Linked DNA regions of Hydrogenophilus thermoluteolus. The protein of the gene in region 1 binds, or shares a complex with, the protein of each later gene. Links are inferred from orthologs where the notes say so. Each region holds a gene or a part of one and is shown in the gene's direction. Other genes may lie near its edges.

Region 1 (6,822 bases):
AAGCCAAAGCGGCCAATGGCGGTGCCGATACGATCCTGGTCTGTGAGCGCGGCGTTTCGTTCGGATACCACAATTTGGTGGTCGATATGCGCGGCCTCGCGATCATGCGCGAGACCGGTTGCCCAGTGGTGTTCGACGCCACGCATTCGGTCCAACTGCCCGGCGGGGGAGACGGGCGGTCGAGCGGCCGCCGCGAGTTCGTCCCGGTTTTGGCGCGCGCTGCGATCGCTGCGGGGGTGGCCGGGCTCTTCATGGAGTGCCATCCTGACCCCGACAAGGCCCTTTCCGACGGGCCGAACGCTTGGCCCATTCCGCGGCTCGAGGCGTTGCTGTCGACGTTGGTCGAGCTCGATCGAGTGGTGAAGCGCAGCCCCTTCCTCGAAAACGAGTGGTTACTTCGCTGAAAGGAGCCGAACATGGCGAAAGGGTATGTGGTTGTGGTGGCGCGCCGTGCCGACAATGACGCGCTTGCGCGTTATCGCGAACTCTCTGCGCAGGCGGTGGCCGAACATGGAGGGCGTTTCCTCGTGCGGGGTGGCCGCTTCGAGGTGCTGGAGGGCGCCTGGCAGCCGGTGCGCGTCGTCGTCGTCGAATTTCCCTCTTATGACGCGGCGAAAGCGTTTTACGATTCCGAAACCTACCGACAAGCGCGTGCCGCCCGCGAAGGAGTTGCGGAGTACGACATGCTCGTCGTCGAAGGGCTTGCGTAAGGCGCGGTCGGAACGAATACAGAGTAAAGGAGTGAAACCATGGCAGCAATCGTAGATATCGTTGCCCGCGAGGTGCTCGATTCGCGCGGCAACCCCACGGTCGAGGCAGACGTGTTGCTCGAATCGGGCGTCCTCGGGCGGGCAGCGGTTCCTTCCGGGGCGTCGACCGGTTCTCGGGAAGCGCTCGAATTGCGGGATGGCGATCCCAACCGCTATTTGGGCAAAGGCGTGCTCAAAGCGGTCGAAAACGTCAATACCGAAATTTGCGAAGCCCTGTTGGGGCTCGACGCCGACGACCAGGCGCTCATCGACAAGACGATGATCGAGCTCGACGGCACCGAGGACAAATCGCGCTTGGGTGCGAACGCGATCCTGGCGGTGTCGCTCGCGGTGGCGAAGGCCGCCGCGGAAGAGGCGCGACTGCCGCTCTACCGCTACCTGGGCGGCAGCGGCCTCAAAGCGATGCCGGTACCGATGATGAACGTGATCAACGGCGGTGCGCACGCCAACAACAGCCTCGATATTCAAGAGTGCATGATCATGCCCGTGGGCGCGTCGACCTTCCGTGACGCGTTGCGCTGCGGTGCCGAAGTGTTCCACCACTTGAAGAAAATCATCGACAAACGCGGCATGCCCACGACGGTGGGGGACGAAGGCGGGTTTGCGCCCAACGTGAAAAACACCGAAGAGGCGTTGAACCTGATTCTCGAAGCGGTTGCCGCGGCAGGGTATGAACCCGGACGTGACGTGGTATTGGCGCTCGACTGCGCAAGCTCCGAGTTCTACCGCGACGGTCAATACGTGCTCGAAGGGGAGGGACTCACGCTTACTTCGGAAGCGTTTGCCGACTACCTGGCGACCCTGGTGGACAAATTCCCGATCGTTTCGATCGAGGATGGCATGGCCGAAGGCGATTGGGCCGGGTGGAAGCTCTTGACCGAACGGTTGGGGCAGAAGGTGCAACTGGTTGGCGATGATCTCTTCGTTACCAACACCAAAATCTTGGAAAAAGGAATCCAAGAAGGCATAGCCAATTCGATCCTGATCAAGATCAACCAGATCGGGACGCTTACCGAAACCTTCGCTGCGGTGGAAATGGCGAAACGCGCGGGCTATACCGCGGTGGTTTCGCACCGTTCGGGCGAGACCGAAGACGCGACGATCGCCGATATCGCGGTTGGGTTGTCGACGATGCAGATCAAGACCGGTTCGCTTTCCCGTTCCGACCGACTGGCGAAATACAACCAGCTGCTGCGCATCGAGGAGGATTTGGGCGATACGGCCCACTATCCCGGTATCGCCGCGTTCTATAACCTGCGTCGCGGCTGAGTCTTGTTGCGGCGTCGTCGCACGCGGAGTGTCACGCGATGGTCACGGCGCTGCGGCGGTTGGCGATCCTCCTCCTGGTGCTCGGGTTGCAATACCAGCTCTGGTTCGGCGAAGGGGGGATCGTCGCGCGGCAACGTCTGGAAGCGAAAGTGGCCGAGCTGCGTGCGCAGAACGCCGCGCTCGAAGCCCGCAACGAGCGGCTGCGCGAGGTGATTCGGCAATTGGAAACGGGCGGCGAGGCGCTCGAAGAGACCGTTCGCCGCCAATACAACTGGATTCGCAGCGACGAACTCCTTTTCATGGTGCCGGAGCACGCCAGCCGCCCATGAAGAAGGTGCTTACAAGTTAGTCGATGCGGCGCAGGAACCGGCGGTAGCGGCGCGCCGCGTCGATGTAGTGCTGCGCGTTTTGGCGCAACGCAGCAACCTCTTCGTCGCTCAACGTGCGCACCACGCGGCCGGGTGAGCCGACGACCAGGCTGCGGTCGGGGATCACCTTGCGCTCGGGAATGAGCGCATTGGCGCCAATGATGCACTCTTTGCCGATCACCGCATGGTTTAGGATCACCGCGTTGATCCCGATCAAGGTGCCGTCACCGATCGTGCACCCGTGCAGCATCGCCATGTGGCCGACGGTGACATGGGCTCCGATCGTGAGCGGAACGCCTTCGTCGTTGTGCAGGATCGCGCCGTCTTGGATGTTCGTACCCGCCCCGATCGTGATCGGTTCGTTGTCACCGCGAACCACCGCATTGAACCAGATCGAGACGTCCGGGCCCAGCCGAACGTCACCGATCACTTCGGCGCTCTCGGCAATCCAGACGCCTTCCGATAAAATGGGTCTCTTGTCGTCGAGGGCAAAACAGGCCATTGTCACGCTCTCATTTTTTCTGAAACGCGCTTTATTATCCCATGAAACCGCGTTCGTGCTGAAAGTTGCGCATTATGCTTGCTTACCGTCATGCGTTTCATGCAGGGAATCCCGGTGACCTGCTCAAACATTGGGTGTTGAGCGAAGCGCTCGCGCTGCTCAACCAAAAAAAGAAGCCGTGGTGTGCGTTCGATACCCACGCGGGGGCTGGCGTCTATGCGCTGACGCAGCGCATTGGCGGTCGACTTCCGGAAGAGTGGCGCGACGGGGTCGGTCGCTTTTGGGCGGCGCAGGCAGAGGCCCCTGCGGCGTTTGCCACGTTTCGGTCCATTTTGAATGCATTCAATCCCGATGGCACGATGACGGTTTATCCCGGGTCGCCCGCGATCGCGCGCTTCTTGATGCGCGCCGATCTTCCCGATCGACTCTATTGCTTCGAGCGCCACCCCACCGACGGCGAAGCGTTGCGGCAGCTCTTTGCGCGTGACCCCAGGGTGAGCGTTACGCTTGCCGACGGATGGCAAGCAGCGGTCAAACGGATGCCGCCCCCCGTGCGGCGCGGGATCGTTTTCGTCGACCCTTCGTACGAAGGGGCGAAGGACTATGGTGCCGTCATGCCGTTCGTTCGCGAGGTGCGGCGTCGGTTTCCGCAAGCAGTGGTGATGGTGTGGTACCCATTGCTCAAGCGGTACGAAGTCCCGATTTTGGTGCGGCGGTTGCGCAACGTGCTGCCGGAGGACCACCTGTGGGTGGAGCTTGCGGTCACGGCGCCACCGAAAAGCGGGTGGGGGATGTATGGAAGTGGGCTGGTGGTCCTGCAACCCCCTTATGGGCTTCATGAGCGACTCCAGGAAGGGCTCACGTGGTTGCACGGGCTCCTGGCGCAACCCAACGCGCCCGAGCCACGGGTTGAGAGCCGAACGCGGTGAAAACGGATCCGTTGAAGCAGAGTAGTCAATGATGGCATCGAAGCAAAATCTGGCACAGCGCGCTTTGGCGCAAGTTGTGATCTGGCTGGGCGGGACGCTCCTTTGGCTGGCGGTTTATTTGGGCATCGATCACGTTTTTGCGGCGTTGGAGCCGAGCTACCGGGTCAAACCCGAAGGGCTGACGATCGCAATCGTAGGCCTCTGGTTCGCACTGACGCTGGCATTGCGTTCCGTGGTTGCCGCCTGGATGGCAGCGCTCTTTTTCGCAGCGGCGCAGTGGGGACAATTTCTGCACTACAGCTATTACGGTGCGCCCATTGCGCCGCACGAGCCGGTGCTGCTTTTCACTGAGTGGCGCGAGATCACGGTGGCGTTTTCTGGGCTGCTCCACCATTTTTGGGCAGCGCTGCTGCTGCCGCTCTTGCCGCTTGCCGTTTTCGCTGCAGTGCGGCGAATGAACCGGCGCTTCGGCGTGCAGGGGCGGTGGTGGCCAGGAATGCTTTTCTTGGCGTTGTGGTTGGTGTTACCGCTCAAAGCGTACCGACACCCCGAAAACACGCAGGCATTCTATCCGCGTCCCTACGGTTATGCGCTCAAAAACGCCTGGTTGGTCACGTCGTACGCGATCGGCGCAACCGCAGCGCATGGCGGGATTTCTGCACTGGCGGCGGCACAGTCAGTGAGTGGCGAGCCGTATCACGTACGCCCGATCGGCGAGGGGGTCGATGGGGTGATCGTCCTTGTGATGGGAGAATCGACCAATCCAAGCGTGATGAGCGCTTTTGGTTACCCGCAACCCACTACGCCGTTTCTGGCATCGTTGCGTACGTGCCCAACGTGCATCGTCACGATCGGGCAGTCCGCTGGGGTGGCAACCAAGGTGACGTTGCCGATGTTTTTCAATCTGCAGCGTGAGCCGTGGCGTAGTGACATTCCGGTTACCGGTAAGAGTAACCTGATCTCGCTGGCGAAGCAACATGGGTATCGTGTCGTGGTCGAGTCGGCTCAGACCAACAACCTGTTTACCTTCACACGGGCGGATTCGGCCGACCATTTCTGCACCGTGGATCGATGCGATCCCGAGCGTGCCGAAGCGGGGGTCGATCGCGTCTTACTCGAACGCATCGCCGCGGAACCATTTCGCGACAAAACCTTGTTGATCCTCCACACCCGCGTTGCGCATTCGGCGTACGACCGCTATCTGCCGCCAGGATGGCAACCGTTTCCCGTCGATACCTCGTCGCGCAGCGCTCAGATGCAGACGACCTACCGTAACGCTGTTGCCTGGTTCGACGAATTGGCACGGCAGATCGTTACTGCGGTACGAAGCAAAACGGACAAGCCGATTTGGTTCATCCTTACCGGTGACCACAACGAATTGCTGGGTGAAGGCGGCCGTTGGGGCCACGGGCAGCTTACCGCGCATGCTGGCGAAGTTCCCGTGGTGGTCGCCGCCTGGAATGGCGCCACGATCCCAGAACCTTGGCCATCACGGTTGCGTTGTCGGCCCACGCACTACGAATTGGGGCAGTTCGTCGCAGAGCTTTTGGGGTGGGAGGTGCACTCACCGGAGGAGTCGCCTCGGGTACTCTACACCAACGGTCCCGATCTCGGTGGGAAAGCAGGCTGGATCGAATTGACGCGTCGTATTGCGGAAGATGGCCGCTGCGACGTTGTCGAGCGTCTGGTGCCGTCGGGCCGGCACCCGTGAAAGGGGGAACGAACGGCGCAAATGACGCGGTTCGGGAACGCGCGCAAAAAGGCGTTATTCTTCCAGCACCAAGGGATCGGAGAAGACCAGCGTGCCATCTTTGCGCATCATCAAATTGTCTTGCGCGATGAGATCGGGCAACAGCCGGTACTGCTCGATAAAGCGCGCCAACGCGTCCAAGGCCTCAGTCAGTGTCTTGTCGAAAGGTGGTTGCGTTTGCACCATCTGCTGTAACGCGATTGCGCCCATTTTGCGGCTGAGTTCGCCCCACTGTTTGCACATTTCCCAATAGACGGCGGCCAAACGGCGCGCCAATTGGCCTGCTGGCGACTGTTCCGGCAGTGGGTAGAGTTTTTCCATTTCGAAAAGGTGCATCGGGTAGCCGAGCGACGAACGGCCGATGATACCGTGGTACGCATGGACGATAGGAAAATGAGGCCCTTGCGGGCGATCGTCCGCGGTGTAGTAGAGGTATTCGTCGGGATGGGTGACAATTTTGTACACGCGTTCAGGGCCCGCGTCGAGGACGATGCTGAAGCGACCTCGGCCGATTTCCCGTTTGCCGGAAAGGAGCGGGTGTTCCGGGACGGGGTCGGGGAGCTGCCCCTGTTCATGGCTTGGCGGCGCCAATTGGGGGTCACCGTTTGGGTGCGCCGCTTCCGGTTTTGTCGGTTGTTTCGCTTTCGGCGTCATGGTGCTCATCGCAACGGGAAGCTGTTTCGATCATATCACTTTTGTCGCCGGTTGTGGCGCGCGCGATGCGCAGCGTACGGCTCTCCGGGGTCTCCAGCGTCACTCGGCCCAAGCGGCCGTCCCGGAAATCCTGCAAGAAGACGAGGGCGGCACGCTCCCAGTCGATTACGCCACCTCGGGCGACGCAGCCGCGCCGTTCGGCAATCGCTTCCAAGATCGCCTCTGGGTGGGATGCGGTGATCAGAGTTTCGGGAAGGCCGTATCGTTTCGCAATGCGCTCGGCATAGCCCTCTTCCTGAAGCGTGGTGATGAGCGCGAGCGCCACTTCTTCTTCACGCACCGCATTGCGCCCGATTGCGTGGCATGCCGCGAGCATCCAGCCGTCGTGTTCGATTTCGATCTTCGGCCACATCATGCCCGGCGTATCGAAAATGGTCCGTAAGCCGTCCAGGTGGTAGCGCTGCACCGCCTTGGTCACCGCCGGTTCGTCGCCAACCTTGGCCGCTTTGCGCTTGAGTAATGCATTGAGCAGGGTCGATTTGCCCACGTTGGGAATGCCGACGATCATCATCCGCAATGG
Region 2 (17,271 bases), 1.3 Mb from region 1 along the record:
GTGGAGTGTGGCGCCGGTGACATAGGATGCCGCGGGTGACGCCAAGAAGAGCACACACCCGGCAACTTCCGCCACCGACCCCAGGCGTCCCAATGCGATCTGGTTTGCGAGCACCTCGCGTTGGGCTTCGGGCAACGCTTCGGTCATATTGGTTTCGATGAAGCCCGGCGCGACGCAGTTCACGGTGATGTTGCGGCTGCCCAATTCGCGTGCCAACGCCCGGCTCATCCCCGCAACGCCCGCTTTCGCCGCAGCGTAATTGGCCTGCCCGGCGTTCCCCATGCTGCCGACCACGGAGGTGATATTGATGATCCGCCCGTACCGCGCTTTCATCATCCCTTTGAGCACGAGCCGCGACAGACGAAAGACTGCGGTGAGGTTGGTATCGATCACCGCCTGCCATTCGTCGTCCTTCATCCGCATCGCCAGGTTGTCTTTGGTAATGCCCGCGTTATTGACCAGAATGGCGATCGCACCGCGCTCTTTCTCGATCGCGCGCACCAAGTGCTCGGCCGCCGCGCCGTCGGTGACATCGAGCACATGCCCTTCGCCATCAAGCCCTGCCGCAGCAAAACGGGCGCTGATCGCCGCTGCCCCCTGTTCGCTCGTTGCCGTTCCGATCACATAGGCGCCCGCCGCAGCCAGCCAGTCAGCCACCGCCGCGCCGATCCCTCGCGACGCACCGGTAACGAGCGCCGTTTGCCCATCCAACCGAAACGCGCGCGCAACCGTTTCCTGCACCGTCGTTTCCATCTCAATCCTTTCCGTCATCGCGTTCTGTCTCGAGCAGCGACTGCACGGCTTGCGCGTCGCTCAACGCGACGCTTTCGAGTGACTTGACGATCCGCTTCGTGAGCGCTGCGAGCACTTTCCCAGGACCACACTCGACCACGCGCGTGACACCCGAAGCCGCTGCGTGTTCGATCGTTTCGATCCAGCGAACAGGGGAATAGGCTTGCGCAACGAGCGCGGCACGAATCGCTTCCGGCTCGGCGTGGGTCGCCACGTCGACGTTGTGGATCACCGGAATGCGGGGCGAATGCACCTCGACCTCGGCGAGCGCTGCCGCGAGCCGCTCCGCAGCGGGGCGCATCAGCGCACAGTGAAAAGGCGCACTCACGGGCAAGAGCACCGCGCGTTTGGCACCGCGCGCTTTCGCGAGCTCCGCAGCCAGCAAGACCGCGTCCCGATGCCCCGCAACCACAATCTGTCCGGGGGCGTTGAGGTTCGCGGGCGCAACGATCTCCTCTGCTGATGCGGCCTGAGCACACACGTCGGAGACCGCCGCAGCGTCGATCCCCAGGATCGCGGCCATCGCACCCACGCCCTCCGGCACCGCTTCTTGCATCGCCTCCCCACGCAAGCGAACCAACCGGACGGCATCGGAAAAAGCGAGCGCTTCGGCAGCAACCAGCGCACTGTATTCGCCCAGGCTGTGTCCTGCGACGAACGCAGGATCATGGCCACCGAGCGCTTTCCATGCCCGCCAGACCGCGACGCCAGCGGTGAGCATCACCGGCTGGGTATTGCGCGTACGCGTCAGTTCCGCCTCCGGCCCCTGATCGACCAGACGCCACAGATCGATCCCCAGGGCGTCGCTCGCCTCCCGAAAGGTTTCCCGAATTTCCGGCAATCCTTCGTAGGCGCGCATCATGCCGACACTCTGTGACCCCTGACCGGGAAAGACAAACATCGTCGTCATGCGTCTCCTCGCTTTTTGGTTCAGGTCACCAACGCAACAGCGCAGCGCCCCAGGTAAAACCGCCACCGATCCCTTCGAGCAGCACCATTTGACCGGGCAGAATCTGCCCCGCCTGCACCGCATCGCACAACGCAAGCGGTATCGACGCCGCCGAGGTATTACCGTGCTGCTGCACGGAAGTTAGTACCCGCGAAAAAGGAACCCCCAAACGCTTGGCCGTCGCATCCAAAATGCGTATGTTGGCTTGATGCGGCACCAACCAGTCGAGTTGATCTGGGGTCATCTGAGCCACCTCGAGCACTTCTCGTGCAACGTCGGCAAGCGACTGCACGGCAAATTTGAATACCGCTTGACCCTGCATCCGGACGAACGGATCTCCGGTCACCTGGCCATTCGCAGTCTGGCCCGGAACACAGAGAAGATGCCGGTGGCGTCCGTCGGCGTGCAATTTCGTCGCCAAAATACCGGGCGCGTCGCTCGCTTCGAGCAGCACCGCACCCGCCCCATCGCCGAAGAGCACGCATGTGGTGCGGTCGCGCCAATCCAGGATGCGGGAGAAGATTTCGGCACCGATCACCAGCGCCCGCTGCGCGGCGCCCAACCGTATGAATTGGTCGGCCAGCGTCAACGCATAGACGAAACCGGTGCACACGGCTTGGACGTCGAACGCCGGCGAACCGTTGGTGATCCCCAGTTTGTCCTGCACGATCGTCGCAGTGCTGGGAAAAATCATGTCGGGCGTCGACGTGGCCAGAACGATCAGATCCACGTCGTTCGGCTGCCAACCTGCGCTTGCGAGCGCCTGCTGCGCCGCAGCGACCGCAAGATCACTCGTCTGTTCGTCGTCGGCGGCAAAGTGGCGTGTCGCGATACCGGAACGCGTGCGGATCCACTCATCCGAAGTATCAACCCCGCGCGCGACGAGATCTTCGTTGGTAACGGGGCGCCCTGGAAGGTACCCACCTACCGCGACGAGCCGAGAATAGCGGGCCATCGTCTCCCCTTTCATCCCGCGGAAGGCGCCGGGGCAGCCGTATTTTCTGCGGCGGAACCCCCGTTGAGTGCTGCCAATTGCTCTGCGACGCGATCGACCAAGCGATGGGTGCCGGCCTCCCAGGCCCGCTCGAGCGCCCAACCGAACGCATACGCATCGACCCCGCCATGACTCTTCACGACGGCGCCGCGCAAGCCGACCAAAACCGCCCCGTTGTACCGCCGCGGATCGACACGATCCTTGAAGCGGCGCAACACCGGCAATGCGACCATCGCGGCCAGTTTCGTCCACCACGCACGAGAAAACTCTTCCCGCAGGAACGTGGCCAACATCTGCGCCAGTCCCTCGGTCGTCTTCAACGCCACGTTGCCGACGAACCCGTCACAAACGACCACGTCGGCCGCACCTGCGTAGATATCTTCCACGTTGCCGACGAAATTGAGCGGTGACGCAGCAAGAAATTCCGCGGCTTCGCGAACGACCTGGTTGCCTTTGATCGCCTCTTCGCCGATATTGAGCAACCCCACCCGCGGTTCAGAGACCCCTTCGACCGCGCGCACCAAGGCTGCCCCCATCACACCGAATTGGAGGAGGTGTTCTGCGGTGCAGTCGACGTTCGCGCCCAGATCGAGCACCCAAACCCGACCCGTGCGCGCCGGCAACACCGTCGCGATCGCCGGGCGATCGATCCCAGGCAAGGTTTTGAGGACGAAACGGGCAATCGCCATCAGCGCACCGGTATTGCCGGCAGAGACGGCTGCCACCGCCCGACCATCTCGCACCAACTCGATCGCACGGCGCATCGACGAGTCGCGCTTGGTGCGCAACGCCGACTGAGGCAACTCGTCCATCGCGACGACCTGAGACGCCGGCTCCAAGGTGATTCGGTCCGGAAAACGGCGCGCAAGACGCTCGACTTCGGGCGCCAACCGATCCGGCATACCCACCGCAATGACGCGTGCGACGGTGTTCTTGGTCAAAAAGGTTTGGATCGCGGGGATCGTGACGGAGACCCCATGGTCTCCGCCCATACAATCGACAGCGAGCGCGCTGTTCATTCGCCAGCGGTATCGATCACTTTACGGCCGCGATAAAAACCGCTCGGCGTCACATGGTGACGAAGATGGACTTCACCCGTAGTGGCATCGACCGCGATCGGCGGGTTTTTCAAACGGTCGTGCGACCGATGCATGCCACGCTTCGACGGTGATTTTTTGTTCTGCTGAACAGCCATGATTTAGCGCTCCATTTGAAGTAACACGGAAAAAGGGGAAAGCGGTTCACCCACTTGCGCTGGCCCCGGCAACGCGCACCCATCGTGCACCGCACCTTGAGGCCACGCCAACAACAGTTCTTCTTCCAACAACTCGAGCAGCGTGATCGGTTCGTCCATCACGCGCGCATCCCAGTTCTCCTCCTCGAGCTCCTCTTCCGGAATCGCCGCCGCAGACCGGTACCAAACGACCAGACGTTCGATCGCCACCGTCCAAGGCGCCACCGCGAGACAATGCGGGCAGACCACGGGCAGCACGCCTTCGAGGCGCAGCCGACTCGCGGCACGCCCTTCCGGCGTTCGTTCGGGCTCGACCCGCCAATCGAGCGTCGCGGCAAGGTCACCGATCTGCTCCGCTGCACGCGCAAACCGCGCTGCGGCCACTTTTCCGGACCACGGCGCGTCGCCTCGAACGAAAGCAACCGGATCGAATACCTGAGCGAGGAGATCAGGATGTTCGGACATAAGAGCGGAATGATAAAATGTTCGCCACTTTTTGTCAAAGCCTTGCGTCCCGATGAACAGACCCGATTCTGCGCTTTTGGTGCTCGCATCTACCTCCCCTTACCGCCGTGCGTTGCTGGCACGACTCAACCTCGATTTCGTCACCGCAAACCCCGAAACCGACGAAACCCCGCAACCCAACGAATCGCCGCGCGACCTTGCCTTGCGTCTTGCCAAAGCCAAGGCGCGCGCTGCGGCCCGTCAATTCGCGCAACCTGCCCTCATCATCGGCAGCGACCAAGTGGCCGCGCTGGGCAACGAACGCTTCGGCAAACCGGGCACGCCGGAGCGCGCGATCGCGCAACTCAAGCGCATGCGCGGGGAAACCGTCTATTTTTATACGGCAGTCGCCGTTTTCGACACCGTGACGCAACAGAGCCGGGTAACCGAGGTTCCCACCGCGGTGACTTTTCGCGCCGACCTCAGTGACGACGCGATCGAACGGTACGTACGCACCGAACAACCGCTCGATTGCGCTGGCGCCGCCAAAATCGAAGCACTCGGCATCGCGCTGGTCGAAAAAGTGGTCAGCGACGACCCAACGGCGCTCATTGGACTACCGTTGATCGCCACCGTTCGGCTGCTGCGCCATTTCGGCTGGCAAATCCCGTAACACACTGTCCAGTGCCCGCTGGGGCACCCCACCTTCGGTCGGCCGCCCCAGCCGTTTGACGCACTGCGCAAGCGCCCCAGGTAGCGGCGCATCGCACACGACACGCCGACCTGATTCGGGATGACGAAACGCTAGGCGGCTGGCGTGAAGAAACAACCGCGGCAGATCGAGTCGACGCGCTACCACCTTATTGAGCGAAAAATCGCCGTACTTTTCGTCTCCGGCGATCGGGTGCCCGACGTGCGCCAAATGGGCGCGAATTTGATGGGTCCTTCCCGTATGGATCCGCACTTCGACCAGCGAAAATCCCGGCGCGGGCGCGCCCCACGCCGCAAGACGAACCACCTCCGAATCCGAAGGTTTGCCCGTCTCGGCAATGCGAACCCGTCGCTCACCCGCCGCGGTCAAATAGCGCTCAAGTGGCGCGCGAATGCGCAGACGCGATTCTGTGAGCATCCCGACTGTCAGAGCGAGGTAGGTTTTCGCCACCTCGCCAGCACGCCAAGCCGCTTGCAGCCCTTTCAAAGCGCGGCGCGTTTTTGCGATCACGAGCAACCCGGACGTATCCCGGTCGAGCCGATGGACGAGCTCCCAACGCTGCGCTCCTGGCCAATGGGCACGCACCCACTCGATCAATCCCCAGGAGAGACCCGACCCGCCATGGACCGCGACTCCAGAGGGTTTGTCGACGACGAGCAGCGCCTCATCCTCATAAACCACCGAAAGCGAAGCGAGCGCCCGCGCGGGCGGCACCACCGCAATGGTGGGTTCGGGCAAACGCAGCGGCGGCACCCGCACCGTCTGGCCCGCGTGCAACCGACTGTCGGGTTGCGCACGGCAACCATCGACCCGCACTTCACCGCTACGGATGATGCGATAGATCAACGCTTTCGGCGCCCCCTTCAGATGGCGACGCAAGAAATTGTCCAACCGCTGCGGCCCCTCGGTCACCTGCAAAAAACGCACCGCGGTCTTGACCGGCGCGGTTTCGAGATCTTGCGCTTTTCCCATAATCAGTACTATACTTCACCCTTGACCAAGACCCGATCTTACTCCTTTGGTCGAGCCATTTATCTCCGCTCCCAAAAGGGTCTTGACCGGTTTTTTCGTTACGCACTGAACCCGACCAACCTACCCCGGCGGTGCCTGACGTAAGGAAAGCAAGTGAAGCGCTCATTGGGTTTCGAGCGCTCCATCGAGGAATCCGTGAACACGATTTTTTTGGCCTTCTTCCCGCTTCTTCTCATTGCGCTCGCCTGTACCTTTAGGCGTAAGAGCGTTGTGCTGGCTGCTTTTCGGTCTAAGCCAACCCTCTGTGCGCATCGCGAAGCGGTGCGGTCCGCACGGCTCATCCCTCCCCTTTCCCGTCGGGTCCCGCCCATCGACTCGTGGAGACCCGAATCCGATGAAACGCATGCTCTTCAATGCCACGCAAGCCGAAGAATTGCGCGTGGCGATCGTAGATGGCCAGAAACTGATCGATATCGACATCGAATCCGCCCACCGCGAACAACGTAAGGGCAACATCTATAAAGCGGTCATCACCCGCATCGAACCCAGTCTGGAAGCGGTCTTCGTCGACTACGGCGAAGAGCGGCATGGTTTCCTTCCCTTCAAGGAGGTTGCGCGCAGCTACTGGCGGAGCACCGAACAGAACGGTCGCACCCGTGTCCAAGACGCGCTCGAAGTCGGTCAAGAGCTGATCGTTCAAGTCGAAAAAGAGGAGCGCGGCAACAAAGGCGCGGCACTCACCACGTATGTTTCGCTCGCAGGGCGTTATCTGGTCCTGATGCCCAACAACCCGCGCGGCGGCGGCGTTTCTCGCCGCATCGACGGTGAAGAGCGCGCCGAACTCAAACAGATGCTGGAGCTGCTCAACGTCCCGGAGGGCATGAGCCTGATCGCACGCACCGCAGCGATCGGCCATTCGCTCGAAGAGCTCCAATGGGACCTCGACTACCTGTTGAAACTCTGGCGCGCGATCGAAGAAGCGGCAAACGCCCAAAAAGCCCCTTTCCTCATCTATCAAGAGAGCGCGCTCGTCATCCGCGCGATCCGCGACTACTTCCAGCCCGACATCAGCGAAATCCTCTGCGACACCGACGAAATTTACGAGCAGGCGCGCCAGTTCATGCAGCACGTGATGCCCGACTGTGTGCGCCGTGTCAAACGGTACGCCGATGATGTCCCGCTTTTTTCCCGCTTTCAGATCGAACATCAGATCGAAACCGCGTACGCGCGCCAAGTAACCCTGCCCTCTGGCGGTGCGATCGTGATCGACCACACCGAAGCGCTTGTCGCGATCGACGTCAACTCCGGCAAAGCGACCAAAGGTGCCGACATCGAAGAGACCGCGCTCAAGACCAACCTCGAAGCCGCGGAAGAGATCGCGCGACAGCTGCGGCTACGCGACCTAGGCGGCCTGATCGTGATCGACTTCATCGACATGGAAAACCCGAAAAACCAGCGGGAAGTCGAACAGAAACTCAAAGAGGCGCTGCACTTCGACCGGGCACGGGTCCAGATGGGGCGCATCAGCAAATTTGGGCTCCTCGAGCTCTCACGGCAACGGCTCCGCCCGGCGCTCGCCGAAGGCACCTATGTCCCCTGCCCGCGCTGCAGTGGCACCGGTCATATCCGCAGCACCGAATCGGCCGCGCTGCATATCCTGCGCATCATCGAAGAAGAAGCGATCAAAGAGCATACCGCCGCGGTTTATGTTCAAGTTCCGGTCGACGTCGGCACCTTTTTGCTCAACGAAAAACGGTTCGACGTCGCCCGTATCGAGGCGCGCCACCAGGTCCGCGTCGTGATCATCCCCAACCGGCACATGGAAACGCCAGCGCACGAAGTGGTGCGGCTGCGCCACGACCAGATCGACAACCTGGACGTGCGCTTGGTGAGCTACGAACTGGTCACGCCGCCAGCGCCGGAAACCGCGCCGACGAACCTCCTGTCCGAGCGCAAAGCGCCCAAGCAAGAAGCCGCGGTGAAAGGGATCGCCCCCGACGCCCCGCCCCCGGTCACGCGAGCAACGGACGCACCGGAAGACGCGACGGCAGACACGGCGCCGACGGCCCAAACCACCGAGGCACCCCAGCAAGCTCCGCTGCTTCAGCGCCTTTTCGCGTGGCTCAAAAGCTTGATGGGACCGGGCGACACCAGCGCTACCTCATCGGAAACCGAAACCGCGAGCCCGTCCGCGCCACCGGTGCGAAATGGCAACGGTCGCCGCAACGGCAACAGACGTCGCCCACCGCGCCGCAAACGGAGCGACGAATCGCCGCGCGACGCGTTGACCAGCGAAACGAGAACCCCACAGCCGCAAACCTTAAGCGCCTTGGCCGAATCTGCCGACTCCTCCCTCGCGTCATCGGCTGAATCGGAAACGAGCGCCGAACCGTTGGAACTCGTACTCACGCCGGAGAGCGGCAGCGAATCGCCGGCCAAACGGCGTCGCCGCCGCAGCCGGGGGCGGCGCAAAGAGTCGGCTGCCGAAAGCGAGACCACTGCTCCGACCGAAACCTACGACGCAGCAACCACCGAAACCACTTCGGCGGTAGCGGACACAACCGAGGAGCTTCCGGCTGAAGAACCGACCCCGACCGCACCGTCAGCAGCATCGGCACAACCGGCCGAAACCGCGCGCGAAGCAGCCAAAGGGGCTGAAACCGCACAACCCGAGGCCACCGAACCTGCCGTGACGGCATCCACCGATGCGGCAGAAGAAATAGCAACACCAGCACCCGAGCACGCCGAGAAGGAGCGCGTACCTGACGACGGCATCCTTCCAGAACGGCAGCTCCCGGTACCGGTTACGCCAGCAGTCACGGAAGTAGGGGCAGTAAGCGCTGCTGGCGAAACGACAGATACTCCAACTGCAGCGGACGAAACGGCTCTTGACACCACCCAACGTCCGGAGGCAGAGCCTGGCGCAACCGCGGCAGTCGTGCCGCAAGACGGCGAAACAGCCGAGCAGACACCCGCTGACGAAAAGCCCGGTGCCGAATCGCAACCGGCTGCACCAGAAGCCACGGCACCCGAAGCAGCCGAACCCCAATCCGGTGCGTCGCCTGCGAATGCCGAAGGCTCCGAAGAAGTGCCAGTACTGCTTGCGCCGCTTCCAGTCCCGGAACGGCTCGACGGTTCGCTGGCCGCCATCCCCCCGGGGCGTCCAGCGGTTTCGCAAAACCTGAGTGAAGGCGACCCGCGTGACGGCAACACGGCAACGGAAGCCGCTCTTGGCACCCCTGCGTCGACAACGGACCTACCAGCGGGCGCGGTAGAGGACGCGCCCCACGAAACCCCGCCGACAATGTCCGAACCGGGCGTGCCGCCCGCCAACGCGGCGCCTTCTGCAACCGCTGCGCCATCGTCCCGCAACGCAGAGACGCCGAAGGGCAACGAGTCGCACGAGGTTACGGACGAGCCTGCCCCGCGCCGCGAAACCGATACCGCGGCGCTGCGGGAAATGGTCGCGCAAGCGGGCCTCGTCTGGATCGAAACCGACCCCAGCCGCGTCACTTATCGACCGGTTTTCCCGCAGCCTGAAGGCTTGGGGCGCGTGATCCCGCGCGCCCCAAAGCGCGACGAAGGGCCGCTCATCCAGGTGGAGACGCGGCGCAACTAACCGCTTTGCGTGGCTCGATTGGTCTCTTCCAGCCAATCGAGCCACGCCATCGCCCCATCTTCGATGAGGTCGAGCACCTGCTCGAACCCTTCTCGCCCACCATAGTAAGGGTCTGGCACTTCGTAATTCGGAAACGCGCGGCTTTGCGCCATGAAAAGCGCCAACTGCGCGTGTGCCTCGAGCGGACGCATCCGTTCGAGCAGCGCCAGGTGGCCGCGATCCATTGCCAGAATCCAATCGAAGCGCCTAAAATCGTCGCGGCAGATTTGCCGCGCACGCAGCGTCGACAAATCATAGCCACGGGCGCGCGCGGCCCGAAGCGTCCGCGGGTCCGGTGGTTCGCCCACATGATAGTCGTGCGTGCCTGCCGAATCGACCGTAACCCATGTCCATCCGCGCTGCTGCGCCAGATGGCGCAATACCCCTTCTGCGGTCGGCGACCGGCAGATATTGCCCGTGCACACACACAACAAACGAATCGGCGTCGTCATACTCCCTCCTGAAGCGGAATCGGCAAGGCGTCACGCCACCGTCTCGAACCCGAACACCGACTGCCGCAACGCCAGCAATTGATCGCGCACCGCCGCCGCCTTTTCGAATTCGAGCGCCTCGGCGTGGCGTTTCATCTCGCGCTCCAGCTTCTGAATCGCTTTCGCCACCGCCTGCGGATCACTGCGGTCGAGCTGCGCCAACCAATCCCCGTCCGCACGCGACGCCGCGCGACCGCTTGTACGGGCCGCCGCGCCCTCACCGCTTGCAGGCAGCCCATCGATCAACTCTTTGACCGCTTTGACCACCGAACGGGGGGTAATTCCGTGCGCCGTGTTGTAAGCGATCTGTTTCGCCCGCCGCCGCTCGGTCTCCTCGATCGCGCGGCGCATCGAATCGGTGACCGTATCCGCGTAAAGGATCGCAGTTCCATGAACGTGGCGCGCCGCGCGACCAATCGTCTGAATCAACGACCGCTCGGAACGTAAAAACCCCTCTTTGTCGGCGTCGAAGATCGCCACCAACGAAACCTCGGGAATATCGAGCCCTTCGCGCAACAGGTTGATCCCGACCAGAAGGTCGAACGCCCCCAAGCGTAGGTCGCGGATGATCTCGGCGCGCTCCACCGTGTCGATGTCGGAATGGAGGTGCCGCGCCCGGACGCCGTTTTCGTTGAGAAACTCGGTGAGGTCTTCGGCCATCCGCTTGGTGAGCACCGTCACCAATACCCGCTCACCGCGCGCGATGCGCTGTTTCGCTTCATGGAGCAGATCATCGACCTGCTGCGACGCGGGACGCACCCACACCTCCGGATCGACGAGACCGGTGGGGCGCACCACCAGTTCGACCACCGCGTCGCTCGTTTCCCGTTCATAATCCCCTGGCGTTGCCGAAACGAAAACCGTCTGCGGCATCCGTGCTTCGAACTCCACCCAAGTGAGCGGCCGATTGTCCATCGCACTCGGCAGGCGAAAGCCGTACTCGACCAGATTGGCCTTGCGCGCGCGATCGCCGCGGTACATTCCCCCGATCTGTCCCACCGTGACGTGCGACTCGTCGATGAACAACACCGCGTCGGGAGGCAAATAGTCCATCAACGTCGGCGGCGGCTCCCCGGGCGCACGGCCCGAAAGGTGGCGCGAATAGTTTTCGATCCCTTTGCAAAACCCCACCTCTTCGAGCATTTCCAGATCGAAGAGTGTGCGCTGCTCGAGCCGCTGCGCTTCGACCACCTTCCCCGCAGCAAGCAGCGCTTCGCGCCGCTCCCGCAGCTCGGCCTTGATCGCGTCGATCGCGCGCAACACGGTTGCGCGCGGTGTGACGAAGTGGCTCGACGGATAGACCGTGAACCGGGAAAGCTGCTGCACCACCGCACCGGTGAGCGGATCGAAGAGCTTCAACGCCTCGATCTCGTCGTCGAACCACGCCACCCGCAGCGCCCATTCGGCGTGTTCGGCCGGAAAGATATCGATCGCCTCACCGCGCACTCGGAACGTCCCGCGCACGAAATCGGTCTCGGTGCGCTCGTACTGCATCGCCACCAGACGCTCGATCGCCGCCCGGCGCGAAAGCTGCTCCCCCACCCGCAAGTGGAGGATCATCGCGTGGTAGTCCACCGGATCCCCGATCCCGTAGATGCACGAGACGGTGGCAACAATCACCACGTCACGCCGTTCCAACAGGCTCTTCGTCGCCGACAAGCGCATCTGCTCGATGTGCGCGTTGATGCTCGAATCCTTTTCGATGTAGAGATCACGGCTCGGCACGTAGGCTTCGGGTTGGTAGTAGTCGTAATACGAAACGAAGTATTCAACCGCGTTCTTGGGAAAAAATTCGCGAAACTCGCTGTAGAGCTGCGCCGCCAAGGTCTTGTTCGGCGCAATCACCAACGCCGGGCGCCCAAGGCGCGCGATGACGTTGGCCATCGTGAACGTCTTGCCGGAACCGGTCACCCCCAACAACACCTGGCGTGCCAGACCAGCCTCGAACCCATCGACCAACTGCGCAACCGCCTGAGGCTGATCCCCTGCTGGCGGATAAGGGGCGTAGAGCACGAAAGGGCTACCGGGGAAACGGTGCCACGTCCCGTGATCCGCGCCGTTTGGGTCCGTTGCGACCCCAGGATTCGGCACCGAATCGCCCTGAGGTGCCGTGGTAGAATCGTTCGTCGTCACACGCTTCATTCCCTCATTATCGCAAAAGTTGGAGAACCGCGATGTCACTCTTTGCCAATGTCCCGCTTGCGCCGCGCGACCCGATCCTGGGTCTCAACGAAGCCTACGCTGCCGACCCGCGCTCGAACAAAGTGAACTTGGGCGTTGGGGTCTACTACGACGACAACGGGAAAATTCCGTTGTTGGCGTGCGTGCGCGAAGCGGAAACCGCGATGGCGGCAAACCCGAAACCACGCGGCTACCAGCCGATCGAAGGGCCAGCGCACTACACCACTGCGGTGCAGCACCTGCTCTTCGGCCCCCAATCCCCCCTCTTGGCAGAAAAACGGGTCGTCACCGCGCAAGGGCTTGGCGGCACCGGGGCGCTGCGTATCGGCGCCGACCTTCTCAAGCGGATCGTCCCCGACGCTTCGGTCTATATCTCCGCCCCGTCGTGGGAAAACCACCGCGGCATCTTCGAAGCAGCGGGTTTCTCTGTTCGTGAGTACCGCTATTTCGATGCCCAAACAGGCGGCGTCGATTTCGCGGGCATGATTGCCGATCTCGAAGCCGCACCGGCCCACAGCATCATCGTGCTCCATGCCTGCTGCCACAACCCCACCGGCGCCGATCTCACCGAAGCGCAATGGCAAACGGTCGTCGAAGTCTGTCGAGCCAAAGCGCTCGTTCCCTTCCTCGACATGGCCTACCAAGGCTTCGCCGAAGGGATCGACGCCGACGCGGTTGCCGTGCGCCGCTTCTGCGATGCCGGGATTCCTGTCTTGATTTCGAGCTCGTTTTCGAAGAACTTCTCGCTCTACGGCGAACGGGTGGGCGCCCTTTCGATCGTCACCACCACCGCCGACGAAGCCGCGCGGGTCCTTTCGCAACTCAAACGGGTGATCCGCACCAACTACTCCAACCCGCCGACCCATGGGGCCGCGTTGGTCGCCACGGTGCTCGCCGACTCTGCGCTGCGCCAGCAGTGGGAGACGGAACTCGCGGGCATGCGCGACCGCATCCGAGCGATGCGGCAAGGGCTGCGCGCGCGCCTCGAAGCCGCGGTTCCTGGGCGCGACTTCACCTTCGTCACCGCGCAGCGCGGGATGTTCTCCTACACCGGCCTCACGCCGGAACAGGTCGAACGGCTCCAGCGCGACTTCGGCATCTATGCGGTGCGCTCGGGGCGGATCTGTGTCGCTGCGCTCAACAGCCACAACCTCGATACCGTTGCCGATGCGATCGCAGCGGTGTTGCGCGGCTGATCGCGACTCGCTAGAATGACCTCCATGAGCGTGCAACCGGTCGAGCACATTGAACCGCAGGCGGCGGAAACCGAACTCAAGCCGCCGCCGCTCTTCAAGGTGCTGCTGCTCAACGACGATTTCACGCCAATGGACTTCGTGGTGGAAGTGCTGCAGCGTTTTTTTCACATGAACACGGAACGCGCAGTCGCAATCATGCTCAAAGTCCACCATGAAGGGATGGCCGTCTGCGGGGTCTACCCGAAAGACATCGCCGCCACCAAAGTGGCGCAAGTCACCGAGTTCGCCCGCAAGAACGGCCATCCATTGGCCTGCACCATGGAGGAAGCCTAGCGATGATCGCCCCGGAGCTCGAAGTCACTCTGCACATGATCTTTGCCCAAGCGCGGCAGATGCGCCACGAATATGTGACCGTAGAGCACCTGTTGCTTGGGCTGCTCGACAACCCCTCGGCTTCGGACGCGCTGCGCGCGGTCGGCGCCAACATCGACGGGCTGCGCCGCGATCTGCAGCAATTCATCGACACCCACGTCCCGCGCGTTCCCGGTGAGGGCGATTTCGACACCCAACCCACCCTGGGTTTCCAACGCGTCGTCCAGCGGGCGATCCTCAGCGTCCAGTCGGCCGGAAAATCGGACGTCACCGGCGCAGCGGTGCTCGTTGCGATCTTCGGCGAAAAAGATTCGCACGCGCTCTTCTTGTTGCAGCGGCACAAAATCACCCGCCTCGACATCACCAATTACCTCGCGCATGGCGTCGCCCCCGAACGGGTCGCGCAACAGCAGAACCTCCGCAACAAAGCGGGTGCGCAAAGGAACAACCCGGCCGCGAGCGACGACGACGACGAACAGCGTCCCGCAAATGGTGCCGCGGCGCTCGAACAATTCACCCTCAACCTCAACCAACTCGCAAAAGAGGGCAAGATCGACCCCCTCATCGGTCGCGACGCGGAACTCGAACGGGTCGTACAAACCCTCTGCCGCCGCCGCAAGAACAACCCGCTGCTCGTGGGCGAAGCGGGCGTTGGCAAGACCGCGATCGCCGAAGGGCTCGCGAAACGGATCGTCGACGGCGAAGTCCCCGAAGTGCTCGCGAACGCCACCGTCTATGCGCTCGACCTCGGAACCCTGCTTGCGGGGACCAAATACCGCGGCGACTTCGAACAGCGGCTGAAAAACGTCCTCAAAGCATTGCAGGAACAAGAGGGGGCAATCCTCTTCATCGACGAAATCCATACGCTGATCGGTGCCGGTGCCGCATCGGGCGGCAACCTCGACGCGTCGAACCTCTTGAAACCGGCGCTTGCGAAGGGGCAACTGCGCTGTATCGGCGCTACCACCTACAACGAATACCGTCAGATCTTCGCCAAAGACCACGCGCTCTCGCGCCGCTTCCAAAAAATCGACGTCACCGAACCGTCGGTTGCCGACACGGTCGCGATCCTCAAAGGGCTCAAAGAACGCTTCGAAGCGCACCACGGCGTCAAATACACCGCCGCTGCACTGCAAGCCGCTGCGGAACTTTCCGCGCGCTACATCACCGACCGGCAACTCCCCGACAAAGCGATCGACGTGATCGACGAAGCAGGTGCCGCGCAAAAAGTGCTCCCCAAAGGCAAACAGAAAAAGACGATCGGTAAAGCGGAAATCGAAGCGGTGGTCGCCAAACTCGCGCGCATCGCACCCCGCGCCGTGGCGCGCGACGACCGGCAAAAGCTCGCCACCCTCGAACGCGACCTCAAACAGGTGGTGTTCGGGCAGGACGAAGCGATCGAACAGCTCGTACGCGCGATCAAACTCAACCGCGCCGGACTCGGCAACCCCAACAAACCCATCGGCTCGTTCCTCTTCTCCGGGCCAACGGGTGTCGGCAAAACCGAAGTGGCGCGCCAGCTCGCCTTTACCCTCGGGATCGACCTCGTGCGCTTCGACATGTCCGAATACATGGAGCGCCACACCGTAAGCCGCCTCATCGGTGCGCCACCGGGTTACGTCGGCTACGAAGAAGGGGGGCTTTTGACCGAAGCGGTGATGAAAAAACCCCACTGTGTGCTCCTGCTTGACGAAATCGAAAAAGCGCACCCGGACGTCTTCAACCTCCTTTTGCAGGTGATGGACCACGGAACGCTCACCGACGCCAACGGCCGTAGCACCGATTTCCGCCACACGATCCTCATCATGACCACCAACGCGGGCGCGGAAACGATGCAAAGAAGCGCGATTGGCTTCACCGCGAAGCGCGAAGCGGGCGACGAGATGGCCGAACTCAAGCGCGTCTTCACCCCTGAGTTCCGCAACCGGCTCGACGCGATCGTCTCGTTCAAACCGCTCACACCCGACGTGATCGCGCGCGTCGTCGACAAATTCCTCCTGCAGCTCGAAGCGCAACTCCAAGAAAAACGGGTCGAAGCCCACTTCACCGACGAACTCAAAGCGTGGCTGGCTGCAAAAGGGTTCGATCCGGTGATGGGCGCACGCCCGATGGCGCGCCTCATTCAAGAGACGATCCGCGCAGCGCTCGCAGACGAACTCCTCTTTGGCCGTCTGGCTCACGGTGGCGAAGTGACGATCGACATCGACGACCACGAAAAGGTGGTGCTTCGCTTCCCGGAAGACGGCGAAACTTCCGATCACCTCCCTGTCGTCGAAGCCGAAGGATGACGCAGCGATGACCTTTCAAACCACCGACCTCTGTGACGCCTTCGAAAGCGAACTCCAGGTACTTGCGCCAATCCTGCGCTCCTACGGCGGCGCGCGCTGCGCGGGCGGCCCGATCCGTACCCTCAAAATCTTCGAAGACAACGCGCTCGTGCGGGAAACGCTGGCAACCCCGGGCGAAGGGGCAGTGCTCGTGATCGACGGCGGCGGCAGCCTGCGCCGCGCGCTCCTGGGCGATCAGCTCGCGGAACTGGCGGTCCAAAATGGCTGGGCAGGCGTGATCGTCTATGGCGCGATCCGCGATTCCCGCGCCATCGGACAGCTGCCCCTCGGCGTCTGGGCCATGGGCACGATTCCCCTCAAAACCGTGAAACGGGGCGAGGGACAACGCGACATTCCCGTCACCTTTGGCGGGGTCACCTTCACGCCCGGACACTTTGTCTATGCCGACGAAGACGGCGTGATCGTCGCGCCGCGCCCGCTCCTCTGATCCCAGAAAAACGGGGCACAGCCGCCCTTGACCGAACTGGCGACCCCCTCCGCCCCTTGGCTCGCGCTTGCTGGCGGGTTGGGCTTTTTCTTGCTGGGTCTCGAGCTCCTCACCGACGGCCTTCGCCTGGCCGCAGGTCCCAACCTCCAGCGCCTGCTCAGTCGTGCAACCGATACCCGGTGGCGTGGGCTTGGTACCGGCATCCTCATCACCGCGCTCGTCCAATCGTCGTCACTCGTTACTTTTGCCACGATCGGTTTCGTCAATGCTGGCCTGCTCACCCTCCACCAATCCCTGTGGGTCATCTTTGGCGCCAACATCGGAACGACCGTCACCGGCTGGCTCGTCACCTTGGTCGGCTTCGAGTGGGCGCTCGAATCGTGGGCGTTGCCGCTTGTTGCAATCGGCGCGTTTTTCCACCTGACCGGCAAGAACACCCGCCGCGGCGCGCTTGGGTTGGCATTGGCCGGCTTCGGTCTGCTGATCACCGCGATCGATCTT

What was found.
Region 2: the proteins of eno (region 1) and HPTL_RS01740 are in contact, whole or in part, in a solved structure (PDB 2FYM), measured with the Escherichia coli proteins. The link is inferred for Hydrogenophilus thermoluteolus from one-to-one orthologs.

The regions. Positions count from the first base shown.
Region 1 is NZ_AP018558.1:1,667,519-1,674,340, reverse strand. Bases 1-2,894 are described here. They hold eno (phosphopyruvate hydratase), read left to right. Parts: upstream 1-749; coding sequence 750-2,039; downstream 2,040-2,894. Other genes in these bases: HPTL_RS08110 (gamma carbonic anhydrase family protein), read right to left, coding at 2,385-2,894; HPTL_RS08115 (FtsB family cell division protein), read left to right, coding at 2,078-2,368; HPTL_RS08125 (DUF1330 domain-containing protein), read left to right, coding at 417-710; kdsA (3-deoxy-8-phosphooctulonate synthase), read left to right, coding at 1-404. Outside these bases: more of HPTL_RS08110, read right to left, coding at 2,895-2,909; HPTL_RS08105 (23S rRNA (adenine(2030)-N(6))-methyltransferase RlmJ), read left to right, coding at 2,984-3,838; HPTL_RS08100 (sulfatase-like hydrolase/transferase), read left to right, coding at 3,867-5,549; HPTL_RS08095 (hypothetical protein), read right to left, coding at 5,604-6,242; ribosome biogenesis GTPase YlqF, read right to left, coding at 6,187-6,822. UniProt on the Escherichia coli protein: Catalyzes the reversible conversion of 2-phosphoglycerate (2-PG) into phosphoenolpyruvate (PEP). It is essential for the degradation of carbohydrates via glycolysis.
Region 2 is NZ_AP018558.1:372,549-389,819, reverse strand. The notes cover bases 6,165-9,916. They hold HPTL_RS01740 (Rne/Rng family ribonuclease), read left to right. Parts: upstream 6,165-6,491; coding sequence 6,492-9,716; downstream 9,717-9,916. Other genes in these bases: HPTL_RS01735 (low molecular weight protein-tyrosine-phosphatase), read right to left, coding at 9,713-9,916. Outside these bases: 3-oxoacyl-ACP reductase FabG, read right to left, coding at 1-753; fabD (ACP S-malonyltransferase), read right to left, coding at 755-1,702; HPTL_RS01770 (beta-ketoacyl-ACP synthase III), read right to left, coding at 1,728-2,696; phosphate acyltransferase PlsX, read right to left, coding at 2,708-3,754; rpmF (50S ribosomal protein L32), read right to left, coding at 3,751-3,930; HPTL_RS01755 (YceD family protein), read right to left, coding at 3,934-4,434; HPTL_RS01750 (Maf family protein), read left to right, coding at 4,487-5,086; HPTL_RS01745 (RluA family pseudouridine synthase), read right to left, coding at 5,030-6,097; more of HPTL_RS01735, read right to left, coding at 9,917-10,207; excinuclease ABC subunit UvrB, read right to left, coding at 10,238-12,337; HPTL_RS01725 (amino acid aminotransferase), read left to right, coding at 12,421-13,623; ATP-dependent Clp protease adapter ClpS, read left to right, coding at 13,648-13,956; ATP-dependent Clp protease ATP-binding subunit ClpA, read left to right, coding at 13,959-16,283; ribonuclease E activity regulator RraA, read left to right, coding at 16,291-16,770; HPTL_RS01705 (Na/Pi cotransporter family protein), read left to right, coding at 16,798-17,271. UniProt on the Escherichia coli protein: Endoribonuclease that plays a central role in RNA processing and decay. Required for the maturation of 5S and 16S rRNAs and the majority of tRNAs. Also involved in the degradation of most mRNAs.